Regions from separate parts of the Brevibacillus jepli genome, predicted to be linked through region 1. Evidence: riboswitches for the same ligand, from Rfam matches in the RefSeq annotation. Region 1 holds a riboswitch; each other region holds the start of a gene.

Region 1 (3,462 bases):
AGGTGGATTTTTCAAATGAGCTCTTCTTTTTTTGCTGGGGAAGTGGTATTCTCGCAATAGAATAATTGGTGAAAGCAGGGTGAAGAAGTTGTTTCAAGAGCGCATTTCGAAGCTCCACACGTTTTTGACAGAACAAGAGCTGAACGCGGTGTTGATTACCTCTCCCAAGCATGTCTACTATTTGACCGGATTTTTTACGGACCCGCATGAGCGTTTTATGGGTCTCGTTATTCCTGCTGAGGGAAAGCCTTCCTTAATTGTTCCTGCTCTTGATCGTGAGGCAGCAGCAGAGGCTTCGTTCGTTCAAGATATCCATACACATACGGATATCCAAAACCCGTATGAAATCCTCAAGCAAGTGTTGCCAGCGAACCTGACAAAGCTCGGCATCGAGAAAAGCCACATGACTGTCGAGCGCTATGAAGCGCTTGGACAGGTTGTATTGGCATCGAGCTATGTGGACGTGGAAGAGCCACTGCGTGAAATGCGTTTGATCAAATCCGCCGATGAAGTAGATCGCTTGAAGCACGCTGTTCAATTGGTCGAGGATTCCTTGCAGGAGACACTGAAAAAAGTCAAAACAGGCATGACCGAGACAGAAATCGTGGCTGAGCTGGAATTCCAGATGAAACGACTGGGTGCAGAAGGTCCATCCTTTACGTCTATGGTATTGGCAGGGGAAAAGTCCGCGTTGCCACACGGAAAACCAGGAACGCGCCAAGTACAAGAAGGCGACCTGCTGTTGTTTGATATCGGGGTAGCTGCGAACGGCTATGTATCAGATATTACCCGTACCTTTGCCGTAGGAGAAATCAGTGACCAGCTTCAAGAAATTTACGAGACGGTATTGGCAGCCAACGAAGCGGCAATTGCGGAGATTCGTCCAGGCGTGACCTTTGCCCATTTGGATAAGACTGCTCGTGATGTCATCACTGCAAAAGGCTACGGAGAATACTTCATGCATCGTCTTGGTCATGGTCTTGGCATGGATGTTCATGAGTACCCGTCTGTTCATAGTCAAAACCAGGAAGTACTCCGGCCAGGGATGGTCTTTACAATCGAGCCAGGCATCTATTTGCCAGGTGTAGGCGGAGTACGGATTGAAGACGATGTTTTGGTTACGGAAACGGGCGTTGAAGTGCTCACGCAGTTCCCGAAAAAACTGACTTCTATCAACTAATGGACGAGTCGAAAAAAATTGAATAAGTATCGAATGGTGCTGGATGGTAGATGCCATCAGCTTAATAGGGAAGTCCGGTGAGAAACCGGCGCGGTCCCGCCACTGTAAACGAGGAGCGCCTAGCGAATAGCCACTGTTTTTTGCGAGACAAAAAATGGGAAGGAAGCTGGGAGTGTTGATCCGTAAGCCAGGAGACCTGCCATGAGATCATATACAATCGACCCACGAGGATGGGCCAGATGTGGAAGCAGTCTATGAAAAGGCGCCTTTTTGCCTGGCTATAGGTATATCTACGTTTGGCAAGCACCTCCCGATTGAAAATGGGGGGTGCTTTTTTATTTACATAATGAAAGAAGAGGGGATTACGAATGATGATGGCACATAAATTATTCAAAGGGCTAGGTTTTGGAGTTATGACGGCCGCGATGCTTCTCGTTTCGGCATGTGGTTCATCTACGTCCACACAACCAACAGCTCCTGCCAAAACAGAACAAGCAGGTGCACCAGCAGTAGAGAGCAAGCCTGTAACGCTCGTCAATAATGGTATCGAGATGACCTATCCAAAAGCACCAGAGCGTGCAGTGACATTGAACCAACACGTAACCGAAATCATGCTGGCATTAGGCCTTGCTGATAAAATGGTCGGAACCGCTTACTTGGACGATCAAATTCTCCCGGAGTTAAAAGCAGACTATGACAAGGTCCCAGTTTTGTCAGACAAGTATCCGACAAAAGAGGTGCTGATGGCTGCGAACCCTGACTTTGTTTATGCAGGCTGGAAAAGTGGATTCGGAGAAAAGGGTGTAGGCTCCATGCAGGACTTGGAAAAGGTCGGCATCAAATCGTACCTGCAAACATCGTCTAGCATGCCTGGTCCAACAATCGACGATGTGTTTGCGGATATTACGAACATCGGACGCATTTTCCGTGTGGAAGACAAAGCCAATGAATTGATTAACAAAATGAAGAGTGAGATGGATCAAACGATTAGCAAAATTGGTAAGGTGGACAAGCCACTCCATGTATTCGTGTACGACAATGGGGAAGATCAACCATCCACCGCAGCGAACAACTACATGACATCCTTAATCGAGATAGCGGGTGGCAAGAATATTTTTGACGATATTCAAAAGGGTTGGGCAGATGTCAGCTGGGAAGAAGTAGTGAACCGCAATCCGGACGTCATCATTATTGTTGACTTTGGTGACAGAACTGCCGAGCAAAAACGCAATTTCCTTTTGACGAAAAAAGAGTTGGCAGATATCCCGGCGATTAAAAATCAACGACTGATCGTATTGCCATTGTCTGCGGCTTCTGAAGGCGTTCGAGCACCGATTGCGCTAAAAATTTTGGCGGAAGGACTCTACCCGGATAAATTCAAATAAAGTTGGCCCCTTATAAGGGAGGGAATGGCACTGCAGCAGATTAAGTTACCTTACATCATCATCACTCTACTGATCGGACTCTTTCTCTCGATTACATTCGCTGTTACGTTGGGCTCGGTAGAGATTAAGCCTACTACCGTATGGAAAATCGCCTTATCGAAAATCCCGATGTTCGCCGAATGGATTGAGGTGGATTGGTCCAAAGGGGAGCAGACCATCATCTGGGATATTCGCTTTCCACGTGTCCTCTTGGGGGCGATCGTCGGTGCAGGTCTATCTGTTGTGGGAGTGGCGATCCAGTCGTTGGTTCGCAACTCCCTGGCAGACCCTTACGTGTTAGGCGTATCATCAGGGGCTTCAGTCGGAGCTACCTTGGTAATTATATTCGGTGCATTCAGTATGTACGGGCAGTACGCGCTTTCCTTTGGCGCTTTTACAGGCTCGCTTGTGTCAATTATTCTCATTTTCACGCTATCCCGTATTGGTGGACAAAATTCGACGGTACGCCTGCTCATGGCAGGTATTGCCATTTCCGCGATCTTGTCGGCCATCACCAGCCTCCTTGTTTTTTCAGCGCCGGATGAACACGGAATTGGGACAGTCCTGTTTTGGTTAAGCGGCAGTCTGGCAGGCGGTAAGTGGGAGTACCTGACGATTCCAACGTTAATTGTTGTTGTCTGTCTCGTCGTATTAATGGCCCAATATCGCTCACTCAATGCGATGCTGATGGGCGAGGAATCAGCTGGAACGTTGGGGGTAAATACAGTGCAATTCCGCAAGCTTCTCCTGGTTATCACGGCACTGCTCACGGGCGTGATCGTTTCGATTGCGGGATCAATCGGTTTTGTCGGATTGATGATGCCCCATATCGTCCGTGTCATGGTCGGATCAGATCAT
Region 2 (3,462 bases), on a different contig from region 1:
TAGACGGTTTCGATATGGGCTGGGCGGAACGGACGGGGACGTATGTCATCGCTGAAGAAGAACTGACTTTGGTAGAAACTGGGCCAAGCCCCTCTGTACCTTATATCAAGGCAGGTCTCGCCCAGCTGGGTTATACGACCGAACAAGTGAAATACATCATCGTCACACACATTCACTTGGATCATGCAGGAGGAGCCGGACTTTTTCTGAAGGATTGTCCGAATGCAAAGGTCGTCGTCCATCCAAAAGGTGCACGCCATCTCATAGACCCTAGCCGACTGATCGCAGGGGCGAGAGCTGTTTATCATGACGATTTTGACCGTTTGTTTGAGCCGATTGAGGCTGTTCCCGAGGAACGGATATTGATTCGAGGGGACGGGGATACGCTGAAAATTGGAGAGAACTGTGTGCTGGAGTTTTTGGATTCCCCTGGTCATGCCAATCATCATTTCAGTATTTACGACCCAGTAAGCCAAGGTATGTTCACGGGTGATACAGCAGGTGTACTCTATCCACAGCTTAAAAAGGAGGGTATCCACCTCGTACTGCCTTCTACCTCTCCGAATCAGTTTGATCCGGACGCGATGCAACAATCCATTTGTCGTTTTGAAGACCGGCATTTGCGCCGAATTTACTTTGGGCATTATGGTATGACGGAGCAGGTAGAGGATGCATACCGCCAAATAAGGGAGTGGCTCCCAGTGTTTGTGGCGGAAGGAGAGTCTGCTCTTGCTGCTGAACAAACATACGATGAATTGGCCAGCAATCTTTTCAGTCGCGTCACCGATCACTTGCAGTCACAGGGAATCGGCCGTGAGCATGAGGTTTATGAAGTGCTCAAGCTCGATTTACAAGTATGCGCCATGGGAATCCTTGATTATTTGCATAAACGCGGACAAAAATAGAAAGTTTTACAAACGCCTGATCGTTTTTGTTCAGGCGTTTTTCATTCTTTTTTCTCCCAAGGAATGCTATGATGTAGGATGAGTCATGGACTGCGACAATTTCAAAACGTATCAGCAAACAGGTGCCTCGTCTTATTATCAAAAGACCGGGTGAAAAGGGAAGTCGGTGCAAACCCGACGCGGTCCCGCCACTGTAAAACGGCATGATCAAAAGCCGTAAGCCAGGAGACCTGCCTGTTTGTTTTAGTGCCTGCGCCTTCGCGGAAAGGATCGGCCTATTTCAGGGAGCAATGCAAGAGGTTTGTTTTGTCCTGAAGTGCCGACCCTTTGATTTCCGAATTGGAAGCAAGGGTCGATTTTTTTGTTTTTTATTGGAAATGACAGTCAATCAGACATGCAGAAAGGAAGTTTACCATATGAAACGTTCATTGCGATTCATGATCCCCTTACTCGTTGCAGCGAGTCTCGTAGGTTGTGCCGGCAACGAAAACAGTCAACCGGCACCAGGTGGACAAACGAGCGCACCACAGCCAGCACCGCAAGAGAATACAGCGCAGCCAGCAAAACAAACAACGTATCCATTGACAGTCACGGATGCGACAGGAAAAGAAGTAACCTTCGCAAAAGCTCCTGAACGAATCGTCTCGACGTCACCTGCTGAGACGGAGATTTTGTTCGCATTAGGCTTGGAGGATCGGATCGTAGCTGTCTCAGACTATGATGATTATCCAGAAGCGGCGAAGGCAAAGCCAAAAATTGGCGGAGTCGTTAAACCGAATGAGGAAGCCATTCTCGCTCAGACACCGGATATGGTCATCGGTGGCATTTCGATGGAAAAGCCAGTGGCTGACAAGCTCAAATCACTCGGCATGCCGGTCTATATTACCCATCCGACCAAGATGGACGACATCCTGAACAACATTTTGGCGATGGGCGTTATCACGAATACGCAGGAACAAGCAGAAAAAGTCGTTGAGCAAATGAAGAAAGACATCGCGTACGTTCAAGCTGCTGTCAAAAATGTAAAACCGGAAGAGAAGAAAAAGGTGTACTTGGAATTCTCCCCAGGCTGGACAGTCGGAAAAGGTGAATTCATGGACGAGCTCATCACGCTGGCAGGAGCCACGAACATCGCTGCAGATACCGAGGGCTGGAATCCGATCAGTGAGGAAAAGATTTTGCAAAGTGATCCAGACGTCATTTTGTACGCGAATGGAATTACCGATGAAAAGACTGGCGTCAAGCTAGAGGATATGATCGCAAAACGCAGTGGCTGGGATAAAATGAAGGCCATCCGAGAGAAGCAAATCTTTGGCATGGACCAAAATATTCTTTCCCGTCCTGGTCCGCGTATTACGCAAGGCTTGATCGAAGTAGCCAAGGCGATTTACCCAGACTTGGTGAAATAAAATGAAGAAACGATTGATCGTATGGGGAGGAGTAAGCAGTCTCGTCCTGCTGGCATCTGTAGTCATTAGCATCTCAATGGGAGCGGCACACCTCCCCATTTCGCAAGTATGGCTCATCCTGCTTCATCAAATCCCGGGCCTGTCTGAGTGGGTAACAGTAACGTGGCCAGAGTCTTCTGAGCAGATCGTCATGAAGGTTCGTTTTCCGCGCGTCGTATTAGCTGTCTTGATCGGCGCCTGCTTGTCTCTTGCCGGAGCGGGCTTTCAGGGAGTATTGCGCAATCCCCTCGCTGATCCGTTTACGATGGGAGTGGCATCGGGTTCGGCAGTCGGAGCGGCCTTTCTGATCCTTTTCGGCTTGCAAATAACCTTTTTGGGAGCATGGAGCACGCCAGTCGTCGCGTTTCTTACAGGGCTGATCAGCTTGTGGATTGTTCTCGGGCTCGCGAGCACGCAAGGAAAGCTGCAAACGGAGACGCTCATTTTGTCTGGGGTAGTCGTGCAGGCTTTTCTCGGCTCGCTTGTATCCTTCATGGTGTCGTTATCCGATCAGACGGTGAATGAGATTGTGTTTTGGCTCATGGGCAGCCTGTCGTTTCGAGGCTGGGACTTCACGTACGTCTTGGTTCCGTACTTGGTTATAGGAGGAATGGTGCTCATCAGCTATTCGCGTTCCCTGAACTTGTTTGCGTTGGGAGAGCGGCAGGCCGCACACTTAGGCGTACATGTGGATCGGACAAAGCTGGTTGTTCTGATTGTCTCGACTCTCCTGACAGCAGCGGCGGTGTCTATCGCGGGAATTATCGGTTTCGTTGGCCTAGTCGTACCGCATCTCGTTCGTTTGCTAGTAGGCCCGGATTACCGCATCTTATTGCCATTGGCTGCGATCTGCGGTGGAATTTATGTGCTGTGGGCCGATACTCTTGCAAGAATGCTACTTAGCCCGACGGAAATCCCGCTCGGTGTCGTGACAGCATTTCTGGGAGCACCTTTTTTCGCCTATTTATTGAAGAAAAATAAACGGTTGGGAAAGAGGTGAGTGAGTCTATGATCAACGTGCGCAGCTTGCAAAAATCGTACCAGGATGAACCTGTCTTGCACGACATCGATTTTTGCGTGAGCAAGGGAGAATTTTTCGGCATAATCGG
Region 3 (3,462 bases), on a different contig from region 1:
CTCCGCCCTCCCGGATACGTGTAATGCAAATCGATGAACTCCAACAACCGCGCTGTCATAACCGCCAGCCTCCTGTCCACCACTCTAGCAGGATCAGTACGATGCAGCCTGCTATCGACTCCCATTCATAGCGACGCGAACGCGTATGCGTATGAAAAGAGAGCACCTGCATGCTTTCTCCGAATCCTCTAGCCGCCATTCCTTTGTACAAGGCTTCGTATTTGCGCATCGCTCTGATGAACAATTGAGCAACAAGAACCCCTGCATCTCGAAGTGTCGCCAAAAAACCACGATGGCCTCCACGAGAACGCTGCGCAATCCAGAGCTGGTGTGAAATCGTCAACAATACAAAGATAAATCGATACATGATCATCAAAAGATCGGTCACAATGACAGGGATACGCAGTCGGCGAAGCACCTGCAGGATCTCCGCAAACGGCACGGTAAACAAAATGAAAGCAAAACAAGTCAAGCTCGCCATGGTACGCCAAAGTAGTATCCATACCTTACCAAACGATGAGAGTGGCACATAGAGCACATACGAACCCAGCTCCCACGATGCGACGTACTGGACCTGCACTTCTCCTGCTCTCGCCCCTTCCACCAATAACGCAGGGAGTCCCACAACAAAAAACGAGAGGGACAACATCATAAATAAACAATAGATACGGACAGGAATACGAGCGTACACCACTACCCATACCGTCATCCAGACAACGACGGCCATCTGCATCCATACATGCCCTACCAAGACGAGCAGTAACAATGCACTCGCCAGCAATAGCTTGTGGACTGGCGGCAAAAGCTTCAGCCGATTTTGATAGGAAAGAGAATCAAGCTGCTGCCAGTTCATTTTTTCCGCTTATCCAACCGACCTTTGTACAAACCCACAGCATAGCCGATTACTCCGGCTCCCAATGCCGCCTGTACAGCAAACAACAAGCTCTCCGTTTCTCCACCTGGTGGTTCTATCAGCGGTTGAAACCACGGTTCGTAGTTCGGAGCGATTTCCTTGATCGCTTCTTCTGCCACGCCATCTGCGCCGCCAAATTCCGAATCCTGTACCAATAAAAGCGGGACAATAGCCAGTACGACTACCCCCAAGAGCAATAGCCAGTTCCATCCTTTTTTCACAGCGATTCCTCCCGTTTGAGCAAACGGAGCTGTGTCAGCTCTTTTGCGTTATAGGATAACAACCAGTTCCAGACGAGGACGGTCAATAGACCCTCACTGATTGCAAGCGGTACTTGTGTGAATGCAAAGATTCCTGCGAATTTGGCAAACGAGGCCAGCACTCCGCCAGATTCAGCCGGGAATGCCAGTGCCAGTTGAATCGATGTCACTACATAAGTAGCAAGGTCAGCCAAGGCCGCCGCCGCAAAAACAGCCAGACGTTGGCTTCCCTTGGCTTTCATGATCATCCGGTAGATTCCGTATGCCACCAGTGGTCCTACTACTGCCATGGATACAGCATTTGCTCCTAGCGTAGTCAAACCTCCATGCGCTAAAAGCAAGGCTTGAAACAAGAGCACCATGCTCCCTAGCACAGACATCGCGAAAGGCCCAAACATAATGGCGCCAAGACCCGTTCCAGTCGGGTGAGAGCTGCTGCCTGTAACGGATGGAATTTTTAGTGCAGATAAAACAAACGCAAAAGCTCCTGCCACTCCTATCAGGAGCTTCATCTCTGGATGCTCTTTGACGATTTTGTTAATCGAGCGAAGCCCGAGAATAAAAAACGGCAAGAAGACAGCCCACCAAAATAATGCCCAGGATAATGGCAAATACCCTTCCATGATGTGCATCGCATGTCCTGTCTCTGGTTCATTCAAAAGAAAATAAAGGACAAAGCCCGTGATCAACAGACAAGTAGATACGATACGTGATCGATTCATGTTCATTCCTCCTTCACTGCTTCTCATTCTTTCGTACAAACAAAAAAATCCCATCCATCAATGGACGAGATACGCGCACAAAACAATAGACTGATTGCACAGCCTCATTGCCTCGTATTCACCGCTCCTTTCCGCGAAGGTTTTTGTGGGTGTGGCTACTAGGTAGGTCTCCTGGCTTCCAGATCCATGCGCTCTTTGTCCTTCCCCATACGAAAATGAGTGGTTTTCTTTCAAAGAGAGCTCCCTGGTTACAGTGGCGGGACCGCTCGGGACTTTCACCCGATTCCCTGTTACCCTTTATGCGTCACATAAAGGCACCTAACGCCGACAATATGAAATTGGCAGACAATTCATGTTTGCCCCACATCATTATACCGGATCACTACATAAAGCGGAAGAATATAAGCAAAAACGCATAAGCCGATGATCCGCTACGAACGGAGCCATCGGCTTATGCGTACTTGTTCTATCTATTCTTTTGCGTCTACGCCAATCACTTCACTAATATGATTAAAACCATCACGCTTCATGAGCTTGAGCAGTTTTTTGTTGATTTGCTTGGCGATACCTGGTCCCTGATAAATCATCCCCGTATAAACCTGAACGAGGCTGGCCCCTGCGCGTATTTTCGCGTAGGCGTCTTCACCGGTAAATATGCCCCCGACGCCGACGATTGGTACCTTATCCCCTACTTCTTGATAAATTTCCTTCACCCAAGCAGTAGAACGCTCCGTAAGCGGTCTTCCGCTCAAGCCGCCCGCTTCCTCGGCATAACGATGCCTTTCAACCGCCTCGCGTGACAGCGTCGTATTGGTGGCAATAATTCCCGAGATGCCTTCTTCTACCGCGGCGTGGACGACATCACGCATGTGCTCATCCGACATGTCTGGTGCTACTTTCAACAAAATCGGCTTCTTCTTGATGCTGCGTGATTCCATTTCAGAAGCTTTTTCCCTTACCGCACGAACCAAATGACGCAAGCTCTCCGTTTCCTGCAAGTCACGCAGATTCGGGGTATTGGGAGAACTGATGTTAATCACAAAGTAATGTCCGTATGCATAGAGCATGTCCATACATTTGCTATAGTCGCTGGCCGCCTCCTCATTCGGAGTTACTTTGTTTTTCCCGATATTAATCCCGATCGGAACGTCTGAATAGGCGTAATCGACCAGGTGCTGGGAAGCCAGATACGCACCGTGATTGTTGAAGCCCATCCGGTTAATGATTGCCTGATATTCCGGCAAGCGGAATAAACGCGGCTTCGGATTGCCAGGCTGCCCCTGCGGCGTCAACGTCCCGATTTCCACAAACCCGAAACCTAACGCACCTAACGCATGATAAACCTCAGCATTTTTATCAAAACCAGCTGCAAGTCCAACTGGATTGGGAAAAGTCAGCCCCCACAGCTTGTTCTCCAGACGCTCGTCTTTCACTTGGTACATCATCTTCAATATACTTTTGCCTGGGGCAGAATCCTCTACCAGCCTTAAGGCACCAATTGTCTTTTCATGAATCTCTTCCGTATCCTGCTTAAACAGATAGTTTCGTATGAGTTGATACATCACGG
Region 4 (3,462 bases), on a different contig from region 1:
TTCCTCATAAGCTTGCTCTTGCAGGCACAGCTCTCCAGCCAGCAGGGCCAATGTATTCACGCTCCAGCTCACTTGCTTCTCGCGCATTTTCGCAATGACTTGCGGGTGCGCAATCGCATAGCCCAGACGCAATCCCGGAATCGCGTACATTTTCGTCATCGAACGCATCAAAATCACGCGGGGAAAGCGAGCAAGCTGCGTCGCCAATGTATACTGCCGCTCTTCCTCCACAAAATCGAGGAAAGCCTCATCCACGATGAGCCACGTATTGGTCTCTTTCGTCCATTCCGCCATTTGGAGCAGCTCATCCGGCTGGTACAGGATTCCCGTTGGATTGTTCGGTGACCCGACAAATACGAGGTCAGCCTGTGCAAAAAGAGCATGTAGCTCTACAGGATCAGGCTTGTAGCCTTGCTCTTCCTTCCCGAAGCAGCCAATGACACGGGCACCAAACTGCTCGGAAAGTTGCGCGTATTCCGAAAAGCAAGGATAGACTACGCCAACTGTTTGTGGCTGAAGCCCGAGAATCGCTAATGCCATCGCCTCAGCTGCTCCATTGGCAGGCAACAACCATTCTTCCGACATCTGCAGCCGATTCGCCAATGCACGGCGAAACACACGATGTCCAGGGTCTGGGTAATGCGCTACAGCAGCCAGCGAAGCCAGCAGCATCTCACGGACGCTTGCTGGCATCCCCAGCGGGTTAATATTGGCACTGTAATCCAGAAACTGACCGGGATCTACACCAAAGCGCTGCGCTGCTGTCAGCACATCTCCACCATGACCATACGTTTCAATTACCCCTGTGCTTTTCAAAACTCTACCCCCAGCACAGCCGGAATCCCTTCATCGTAGTAATGCTTGATCGGCTTCATTTCTGTTACCAGATCGGCTATATCCAAGATCTCCTGCTTCGCTGCCCTTCCCGTAATCACGAGATGGATATGGCTTGGCCTGTTTTGAATCGCTTCCAAAACATCGGTCAATGGCAGCACATCATCAATCGGAAAACGGTCAATGGCCAATGCGTTATTCAGCTCATCGAGAATGACGACATCGTACTCGCCGGAAGAGAGCCTTTCGCTCGCAAAAGCCCACGCTTCCTTCAGTGCCTGACGATGCTCCTCCGGTGTCTTCGTCCACGTGAAGCCGACGCCTTTTTGCACAATTTCGATCCCCAATTTATCAAAAACAATCTTTTCTCCGTATGTACGATCTGGCGACTTGATGAACTGAACCATCAGCACCTTTTTCCCACGGCCGGTCGCCCGTACAGCCAAACCGACTGCAGCTGTCGTTTTCCCTTTGCCGTCTCCCGTGTATACGAGAGTTAAGCCTCGTTTTTTATCGTTTTTATCCATCTTGACCACCTCAAAAAGTGACGTATTTTACTCCGATGTTTCCTCCAAATACTTTCCGAAGCCAACAAAAAAAGCGCCCTGTTTCCCCCAGTACATAAGGAAAAACAAAGCGCGGATAGCTGAAAAGCAACAATCCTCACCTCTTCCTTTGACCCGAAGGAAATCAGTGTAAACATAAAAACAGGCAGGTCTCCTGGCTTGAGGATCATCACTCTTCTTCTCCTTCCCGCTCCCGGATGGGCAGTGGATGGCATGATGCCTTGAAGAACAGCTACTCTCTTACAGTGGCGGGACCGCGTTGGCTTTTCACCAATCTTCCCTTTTAACCTTGCTCCTGCGAATCGGCTTCGCAAAAACAAGGACCTGTTTCTCTTTCATATGTAAATGTCATTCGTTTCATTGACAAGCACTTGCTTTAATAATAGCAAAAGCTCCCCAGTATTCCTAGCAAAAGCTGCCGATTCGTCGCAGGTCTCTATTTGCAGAAAATTAAGTATCCTTGCGTTTACTTACCTTTCGATTTTCGTTACCATATGTGATGTGCAAAATGATTTGCAAAACGTTCGAAGGCGGTGAGTAGTTATGTCCTTCCCTCCGATTCCAAAGATACCAGACACGGTCCTGCCAAGCCCACTGCCGATCAAAGAATGCGGTGAACCGATGATTTCACTCTCGTCACTTTCGGCCCAAATCTCCGTTTACCCCGTCTACTACCATGAGGGCTATGCCGGGGCGCAGCCAGAAGCCTTTTTACGAGAAGGCGCAGCACACAGGCTCGCCATGGCAGCCGCGCAACTGCCTGAAGGCTACAAGCTAGTCGTGTTGGACGGTTGGCGCTCGTTCGAGGTACAAGCATCGTTGTATGAACGATTTCGTGAAGCCTTGTTTTTACAAGGCTGGCAGGAAGGGCCCGCACTCACGGAAGAATTGAGCAAATTCGTCGCTCTCCCGACAACAGACCTCTCCAAACCGTCTCCTCACCTATCTGGTGGCGCAATCGACCTGACTATCGCAGGACCTGATGGCTGGCTGGAGATGGGGACAGACTTCGATGATTTCAGTGAATTGGCTTCCACTCGCCACTATGAAGAGCTCGCACAGCCTGCGCCAAAAGACATCGAGATACGAGACAATCGCCGACTGCTCTATCATTTGATGACTGCTGCTGGATTCGTCAACTATCCGAAAGAATGGTGGCATTTCGAGTACGGCACACGTACCTGGGCAAAAAACACACAGCAGGAACCAATCTATGGCGGGGTTATGTCGATGTAAGAAGTAGCATCCATGAAAAAGACCGTCAGCATTTACTGCCTGACGGTCTTACTTATTTGTTACGATCCAATCACTGCATAAAATCCGCCATGATCATCTCCGTATCAAACGGCGTAATTCCCTCTTCCAAGGAAAATACCGTATCTGCCTCGTCAGCTCCCTCAGTCAGCGTCCCTCTCGCCTGAGCATGTAGCATGAACAACTCATGTAGAGTCGGCTTCACCAACGAGGTGAGAGCCCTCCCCATCAGCTCCACCCCACCGGCATTGGACTCCACATTGTTAGCAAAACGCGGATCGGAATTCAGGGAGATATCGGTCCAAATCACTTTTCGCTCCACAAGATCAAGAATGACCGGGATACATATCCGCGTGTTTGCGGCGAGGTCAATCTTGTCCTGTACGGTCTGCGGCTCAAAAATTTCCCCTGTCTGTGGCGCCGAACGAATCATCCAGCCCGCGTAGCATTCCGGCAAGTCGCAATAAGGCTGACTCGTAAACGAGTACAGGTTCATGACGACATATCGACCGCCATAGCGGATGACAGAATCAATGTCGATGTCGATAAATTCGCACGCACCCTTGGGGGCCTGTACAATGTCCCCGCTATGACACGCTTGATACTGGTCCGAACGCAGATTGGTATAGGAAATATGCTCCATGTATTTCCAATCCTCGTTATAGAGCACGGCAGACAAATCAATATCGACTCTGCCTGTAGGGACATCGTTGACTACCCCTTCCCTCCACCACAGGAAAAAGCGTATGGTCCCTCCATCTGGAATCGACAGCCTGGAGCCACGAGCAATCGTGCGCAATGCTTTGCT

What was found. A riboswitch is a leader RNA that binds a small molecule or an ion and turns the genes downstream of it on or off. The one in region 1 is predicted to bind cobalamin.
Region 2: it holds a riboswitch for cobalamin, as region 1 does, so the genes downstream of both, AB1L17_RS26140 (ABC transporter substrate-binding protein) here and AB1L17_RS05850 (ABC transporter substrate-binding protein) in region 1, are expected to answer to the same signal.
Region 3: it holds a riboswitch for cobalamin, as region 1 does, so the genes downstream of both, AB1L17_RS12205 (energy-coupling factor ABC transporter permease) here and AB1L17_RS05850 (ABC transporter substrate-binding protein) in region 1, are expected to answer to the same signal.
Region 4: it holds a riboswitch for cobalamin, as region 1 does, so the genes downstream of both, cobO (cob(I)yrinic acid a,c-diamide adenosyltransferase) here and AB1L17_RS05850 (ABC transporter substrate-binding protein) in region 1, are expected to answer to the same signal.

Annotation. Positions count from the first base shown of each region.
Region 1 covers NZ_JBFEFW010000004.1:71,012-74,473, reverse strand. The annotation lists gene AB1L17_RS05855 (M24 family metallopeptidase) at 89-1,180, shown strand; cobalamin riboswitch at 1,198-1,398, shown strand; gene AB1L17_RS05850 (ABC transporter substrate-binding protein) at 1,549-2,565, shown strand; gene AB1L17_RS05845 (FecCD family ABC transporter permease) at 2,590-3,462, shown strand, end outside.
Region 2 covers NZ_JBFEFW010000033.1:10,283-13,744, reverse strand. The annotation lists gene AB1L17_RS26145 (MBL fold metallo-hydrolase) at 1-905, shown strand, start outside; cobalamin riboswitch at 1,009-1,157, shown strand; gene AB1L17_RS26140 (ABC transporter substrate-binding protein) at 1,322-2,314, shown strand; gene AB1L17_RS26135 (FecCD family ABC transporter permease) at 2,316-3,353, shown strand; gene AB1L17_RS26130 (ABC transporter ATP-binding protein) at 3,362-3,462, shown strand, end outside.
Region 3 covers NZ_JBFEFW010000009.1:162,103-165,564, forward strand. The annotation lists gene AB1L17_RS12190 (energy-coupling factor ABC transporter ATP-binding protein) at 1-59, opposite strand, end outside; gene cbiQ (cobalt ECF transporter T component CbiQ) at 56-853, opposite strand; gene AB1L17_RS12200 (cobalt ECF transporter S component CbiN) at 850-1,134, opposite strand; gene AB1L17_RS12205 (energy-coupling factor ABC transporter permease) at 1,131-1,895, opposite strand; cobalamin riboswitch at 2,040-2,232, opposite strand; gene AB1L17_RS12210 (quinone-dependent dihydroorotate dehydrogenase) at 2,366-3,457, opposite strand.
Region 4 covers NZ_JBFEFW010000021.1:28,589-32,050, reverse strand. The annotation lists gene cobD (threonine-phosphate decarboxylase CobD) at 1-816, opposite strand, end outside; gene cobO (cob(I)yrinic acid a,c-diamide adenosyltransferase) at 813-1,361, opposite strand; cobalamin riboswitch at 1,528-1,743, opposite strand; gene AB1L17_RS21220 (M15 family metallopeptidase) at 1,944-2,636, shown strand; gene AB1L17_RS21215 (TerD family protein) at 2,707-3,462, opposite strand, start outside.